Actinokineospora alba: one gene and its partner. The protein of the gene in region 2 interacts with the protein of the main gene of each other region in a pairwise test. Links are inferred from orthologs where the notes say so. Each region holds a gene or a part of one and is shown on either strand. Other genes may lie near its edges.

Region 1 (3,122 bases), 3.8 Mb from region 2 along the record:
CGACCCGGCCGTCGAGGGTGGCGGCGTACTTCCAGGTCACGTGCGGGCGCCCGGTCCGCGCGTAGTGCAGCCAGGCGCGCAGCGGGCCGCGCTCGACCTCGTCGGCCAGCAGTCCACTCTCGACGGTGACGCCCGCCTCAGTCAGGACGGTGCGGCCGCCCGCGGCGGCCGGGTTGGGGTCGGCGACGGCGAAGACGACGGTTTTGACGCCGGCGGCGATGAGGGCGCGGGTGCAGGGCGGGGTGCGGCCGTGGTGGGCGCACGGTTCGAGCGTGACCACGGCGGTGCCGCCCCGGGCCTTGGTCCCGGCGTCGACCAGGGCCATGACCTCGGCGTGCGAGCCGCCGGGCGGCTGGGTGGCGCCCACGCCGACCTGGTTTCCGTCGGCGTCGAGGATGACGCAGCCCACCGGCGGGTTGGGACTCGTCGTCCCCCGCACCGCGTCGGAACCCGCGATGGCGGCCCGCATCGCCGCGGTCAGCTTGTCGTCCACCCGATCAGTTTCGCAGGTTCACCGATCCGGACTTGCCGGCGGCTCACCGGGGTCGGTCTCGTTGGCCGGGACACCGGCCACGGCGCGTCGGCGGTTGCGCCACAGCGTCCATCCCGCCGCGCCGAGGACCGGAATGGTCAGGCCGGTCATCGGCCAGTACGTCTTGAGCCAGTTGGTGATCCCGTAGGCCAGGTTGACTTCGACCTCCACCGGTTGGTCATACGTCTTGTAGTAGGTCGATGCGCCTTCTCTTGTCAGGTCCACGACCTTGATGACCAAGTCGAGCTTGAGCGATCCGCTGCGGGTTGGGCGCACGTCCCGGGCCCACTCGGCGAAACTGTCGGTGAGGAGAGTCCGCCTGTACGGACTGCTCAGATCGGCCACCATGACTGTGCCGATCATTGTCGAACTGATGTTGATTCGGCCGGTTCCCGGCAGCTCGGCAGTCACCCCCGAGGACGCGGCCTTCTCCGCGCCCCGCACCGTGACCCGATGCGAGTCGTTCACTCGCATCGGAGGGGGTGCCCGGTAGACGACCTCGCCTTTCGCAGCAGCGTTTCCTGCCGCTCGGCGAGCATCCGCCGGCCATCATCGGTAGTGGACGTGACCGGGGGTTCCGCGGTCGGGCTGACCGGCCAAATGGTGGTCGTCCCCTTGGTCGTGGTCTCCGGCTCCCAATACCACCGCGGCCATCCTCCAGGCGCGCGGAATGTTCCATGCCTTCGCAGGGGCCATGGCGACCACCTCACCCAAGAAAGCGTGGCCGGGCCGGGCCCAGCCGTCTCACCTGCACAATCGGTGAAACGACCTGCCGTGTTAGTGACCGATCAGGCGAACCTGTGGTTGGCCGAGACCGCCTGGGTGCGCAACGCCTCGATCGCGCGCGCGGGATCGGCGGCGCCATAGACGGCGGAGCCTGCGACGAAGCAGTCGACACCGGCCTCCGAGGCCTGCTCGATGGTGTCGCTGTTGATGCCGCCGTCGATCTCCACCAGCAGGTTCAGGTGGCCGGTGTCGACGAGGTTTCGCACGGTGCGGACCTTGTCGAGGACGTGGGCGATGAAGCTCTGGCCGCCGAAGCCGGGCTCGACCGACATCACCAGGAGGGTGTCGTACTCCTTGAGCACGTCGAGGTACGGCTCGATGGGCGTGCCCGGCTTGATCGACAGGCCGGCCTTCGACCCGGCGGCGCGCAGGTCGCGGGCGAGCTTGATCGGGTCCTTGGCCGCCTCGATGTGGACGGTGACGTTGTGGGCGCCCGCCTCCGCGTAGGCGATGGCCCAGCGGTCCGGGTCCTCGATCATCAGGTGGCAGTCCATCGGGATGTCGGTGACCTTGAGCAGCGACTCGACGATGGGCAGGCCGAGGGTCAGGTTCGGCACGAAGTGCGCGTCCATGACGTCGACATGGACCCAGTCGGCGCCGTGGATCGCGGCGAGTTCGTCGGCGAGCCGGGCGAAGTCGGCGGACAGGATGCTGGGCGCGATCATCGGTGCGGTGGACACAGGCCGGGAGCATAAGCGCCGGTCGGGGCCGCGCACGAACCGGGAACCCGCGCCGTGAGCCAGCTCTCGCAAATGCGGTGGCGGCCTTGGGTACGTTCGGTTCATGGCGAACGTGCTCTCGGTCAACGTAGGCGTCGCGCGACCCGTCGAGGGGAAGTCGGGGCTCAGCGCGATCGACAAGCGCCCGGTGGACCACCCGGTGGCGGTGCGCGAGCCCGGGCCCGCGGCCAGCGGGGTGGCCGGCGACGAGATCTGCGACAAGAAGCACCACGGCGGCCCCGACCAGGCGGTCTACGCGTACGCGCGCGAAGACCTCGACGCCTGGCAGACCGAGCTGGCCACTCCCCTGCCGTCCGGCGTGTTCGGCGAGAACCTGACCACGCGCGGCGTCGACGTGACCGGCGCCGAGGTCGGCGAGCGGTGGCGGATCGGGCCGGACCTGGAACTGCAGGTCACCGAGCCGCGCGTCCCGTGCCGGGTGTTCGCGGTGTGGATGGCGCAGCAGGGCTGGATCAAGACCTTCACCCAGCGGGCGATCCCGGGCGCGTACCTCAAGGTCATCACGCCGGGATCGGTCAGCGCGGGCGACGAGATCACCGTGGTCCACCGGCCCGGGCACGGGGTGACGATCGGGATGATGTTCCGGGCGATCACGACCGAGTCCGAGCTGCTGCCCGACCTGCTCGCCGCCGACGACCTCTCCGACGACCTTCGGTCCTGGATCACCACCCGGCTCGCGAAGTGACCCGTTTCCTCCGCCGCAAACGGCTCACCACCCGACTGTCGGCGTACGGAATCTGCGTGCGGGACGGGAAAATCCTGCTGGCCCGGTGGATCCACGGCGAAAGTCCACTGTGGAGCCTCCCGGGCGGCGGGGTCGACTTCGGCGAGGACCCGTGGGACGCCGTGGTGCGCGAGGTCGCCGAGGAGACCGGCTACGACTTCGAGGCCGACACCCTGCTCGGCATCGACAGCCTGCACCGCGAGGGCACCTTCCACGGTGTCCGCGTGTTCTACGAGGGCCGGGTCGTCGGCGGCGAACTGCGCCACGAGGCGAACGGGTCGACCGACATGGCCGCCTGGTTCGACCTGACGGAGCTGGACTCGCTGCCCGTCAGCGACCT
Region 2 (3,253 bases):
GGGCATCGGCCGCGTGGAGTCCCACCACGGCCACTTCCGCGGCACCCGCGTCACCGACGAGGGCACCCTGACCAAGCCGATCATCGGTGTGCCGCTCAACGGGTCACCCGGTGTGCAGGCTATCCGCGACACCGACGGCGGCGCGCTCGACGGCGACCGCGAGTGGGACCGGGCGGTCGGCGCGATGCAGTTCCTCCCCACCACGTGGGGCAAGTGGGCCAAGCGCGCCAACGGCGACGGCGCCCCACCCGACCCGCAGAACGTCGACGACGCGGCCCTGACCGCGGCCCGCTACCTGTGCGCGAGCGGCGGCGACCTCGCCACCGGCGAAGGCTGGTGGAAGGCCGTGTTCACCTACAACAAGTCGCTGCAGTACGGCCGCGACGTCTACAGCGGCGCCGATGCCTACGCCCGCAAGGTCGCCGAACTCGGCTAGCGGTCGCGCTGCAACGCGATCCGCGCGTTCACCTCACCCAGCGCTTCCTGGTACTCCGGCAGCGGGTTCATCGCCACCGCGAGCCGCAGCTGCGTCAGCGCCTCGGTGAAACGGCTCTGCCGTTGCAGCGTGCGACCGAGCGCGAACATCGCGTAATGATCAGTGGGGTCGAGTTCCAGCACCCGCCGGAACGCCGCCTCGGCGCGCCCGAACTGCGCCGAGTTCAGGTAGGCCCGCCCGGCGAGCGACTGCACGCTCGGCGCGTCCGGCGCGGCCTCCAGGACCGGGCCTAGCGCGGCGAGGGCGTCCAGGGGTCTGTGGTGCGCGACCAGGGACTCCGCCCGCCGAAACGCCTCGAAGGTACCGCTGCCGTCCTCGCTCATAATCCGCTCACAATACGGGGGAGATTGATGTTCATCGACCTCCGTACGGGGGTTGATCCGAGCCTGCCCGACGTGCCTTCGACGAGCCGCCCATCCGCCCCGCTAGGCTCGTCTCGGATACATAGCACGCTTTGTGAGGAGCACCACGTGGCGGTCATCGAGCAGGTCGGCGCACGCGAGATCCTGGACTCGCGCGGCAATCCCACCATTGAGGTGGAGGTCGCGCTGGACGACGGGACTCTGGCGCGAGCGGCGGTCCCGTCCGGGGCGTCGACGGGCGAGCACGAGGCCGTCGAGCTTCGTGACGGCGACCCGAAGCGCTACGGCGGCAAGGGTGTCGAGAAGGCCGTCACCGCCGTCCTCGACGAGATCGGCCCCGAGCTGGCCGGCATCGACGCGGTCGACCAGCGCATCGTCGACCAGAAGCTGGTCGACCTCGACGGCACGCCGGACAAGTCGCGCCTGGGCGCCAACGCCATCCTGGGTGTCTCCCTCGCGGTGGCGAAGGCGGCGGCCGAGTCCAGCGGCCTGGAGCTGTTCCGCTACCTCGGCGGCCCGAACGCGCACGTGCTTCCGGTGCCGATGCTGAACATCCTCAACGGCGGCGCGCACGCCGACACCGACGTGGACATCCAGGAGTTCATGATCGCGCCGATCGGCGCGGAGAGCTTCCGCGAGGGTCTGCGCTGGGGCACCGAGGTCTACCACGCGCTCAAGTCCGTGCTGAAGGCCAAGGGCCTGGGCACCGGCCTCGGCGACGAGGGCGGCTTCGCGCCGAGCCTGGGCAACAACCGCGAGGCGCTGGACCTGATCCTGGTCGCCATCGAGAAGGCGGGCTACCGCCCGGGCCGCGACGTCGCGCTCGCGCTCGACGTCGCCGCCACCGAGTTCTACTCCGACGGCGCCTACAGCTTCGAGGGCGCCAAGAAGAGCGCCGAGCAGCTCATCGAGTACTACACGCAGCTGATCAACGACTACCCGATGGTCTCCATCGAGGACCCGCTGTCCGAGGACGACTGGGACGGCTGGGTGCGCCTGACCGCCGAGATCGGCGAGCGCGTGCAGATCGTCGGCGACGACCTGTTCGTCACCAACCCGGACCGGCTCGAGGAGGGCATCGCCCGCCGCGCCGCGAACGCGCTGCTGGTGAAGGTCAACCAGATCGGCACCCTGTCGGAGACGCTCGACGCGGTCACCCTGGCCACGTCCTACGGCTACCGCAGCATGATGAGCCACCGTTCCGGCGAGACCGAGGACACCACGATCGCCGACCTCGCGGTCGCGACCGGCGTGGGCCAGATCAAGACCGGCGCCCCCGCCCGCGGTGAGCGCACCGCGAAGTACAACCAGCTGCTGCGCATCGAGGAGACCCTCGGCGACGCGGCGCGGTACGCGGGCGATCTCGCGTTCCCGCGCTTCACACCGGAGTCCTGAGTCCGATGGCCGGGCGCGGAGGCGATCGGGGCGGCAGGCGTGGCGGGGCATCCGCCGCCCGCCGTCCGGAGAGTGTCCGCCGTACGCGCCCGGCCGCCGCGGTCCCCGCGAAGGAGCCGCCCAAGCGCCCGCCCGCCAAGCGCGCCACCCGGCTCGGCCCGCTCGGGCTGTCGACGACGCGGCGCGCCGCGGTGCTGGCGACCGTGGTCGGCGCGCTGGCCCTGAGCGTGGCGGTGCCGCTGCGGACCTACCTGTCGCAGCGGACCGACGTGCAGGTCCAGGAGCGGCGGCAGGCCGAGTTACGGGCCGAGGTCGAGGAACTTGAGCGGCGCAAGGCGCAGTTGGCCGATCCCGCGCAGATCCAGGCCGAAGCCAAGAGGAGATTGCGGTACGTGATGCCAGGGGAGACGCCCTACATGGTCGAGTTGCCCGCCGAGGCGGGTGGCCCCGGCGCGGGTCAGAAGCCGACCCACCCGATCTCGCAGCAGGCCTGGTACCAGGCGCTGTGGGACTCGGTGCACGGAGCGGGCCGGTGACCCTCGAGCCCGTCACCGAGGCCGACATCGCCATGGTCGCCCAGCAGCTCGGCCGGGTGCCGCGCGGTACCCGCGCCGTCGCGGCGCGCTGTCCCAGCGGTCACCCGTCGGTGATCCAGACGAGCCCGCGGCTCGAGGACGGCACGCCGTTCCCGACGCTGTACTACTTGACCTGCAACAAGCTCGCGTCGCAGATCTCCACCCTCGAGACCACCGGTCTCATGAAGGAGATGACCGACCGGCTCGCCGAGGACGAGGCGCTGGCGGCGCAGTACCTGGCCGCGCACAACGACTACCTGGCCGAGCGCGACGCCATCGAGTCGCTGGGCACCGACGTCAGCGCAGGCGGCATGCCCACCCGGGTCAAGTGCCTGCACGTGCACGTCGCGCATGCCCTGGCCAAGGGCCCCGGCGTCAACCCGTTCGGCGACGAGGCCTTGGCCCTGCTGTCAGAGACCTACCCG

Evidence for each region.
Region 1: the proteins of eno (region 2) and rpe interact in binary tests that used the Escherichia coli proteins (3 or more experiments, as listed by UniProt). The link is inferred for Actinokineospora alba from one-to-one orthologs.

What each region holds. Positions count from the first base shown.
Region 1 is NZ_SNXU01000001.1:6,245,612-6,248,733, forward strand. The notes cover bases 153-2,959. They hold rpe (ribulose-phosphate 3-epimerase), read right to left. Parts: upstream 1,984-2,959; coding sequence 1,321-1,983; downstream 153-1,320. Other genes in these bases: ribD (bifunctional diaminohydroxyphosphoribosylaminopyrimidine deaminase/5-amino-6-(5-phosphoribosylamino)uracil reductase RibD), read right to left, coding at 153-469; C8E96_RS28430 (hypothetical protein), read right to left, coding at 512-1,000; C8E96_RS33775 (MOSC domain-containing protein), read left to right, coding at 2,102-2,743; C8E96_RS33780 (NUDIX hydrolase), read left to right, coding at 2,740-2,959. In the rest of the region: more of ribD, read right to left, coding at 1-152; more of C8E96_RS33780, read left to right, coding at 2,960-3,122. UniProt on the Escherichia coli protein: Catalyzes the reversible epimerization of D-ribulose 5-phosphate to D-xylulose 5-phosphate.
Region 2 is NZ_SNXU01000001.1:2,470,544-2,473,796, forward strand. The notes cover bases 172-3,109. They hold eno (phosphopyruvate hydratase), read left to right. Parts: upstream 172-966; coding sequence 967-2,253; downstream 2,254-3,109. Other genes in these bases: C8E96_RS11780 (lytic transglycosylase domain-containing protein), read left to right, coding at 172-436; C8E96_RS11785 (tetratricopeptide repeat protein), read right to left, coding at 433-819; C8E96_RS11795 (FtsB family cell division protein), read left to right, coding at 2,259-2,789; C8E96_RS11800 (DUF501 domain-containing protein), read left to right, coding at 2,822-3,109. Outside these bases: more of C8E96_RS11780, read left to right, coding at 1-171; more of C8E96_RS11800, read left to right, coding at 3,110-3,253. UniProt on the Escherichia coli protein: Catalyzes the reversible conversion of 2-phosphoglycerate (2-PG) into phosphoenolpyruvate (PEP). It is essential for the degradation of carbohydrates via glycolysis.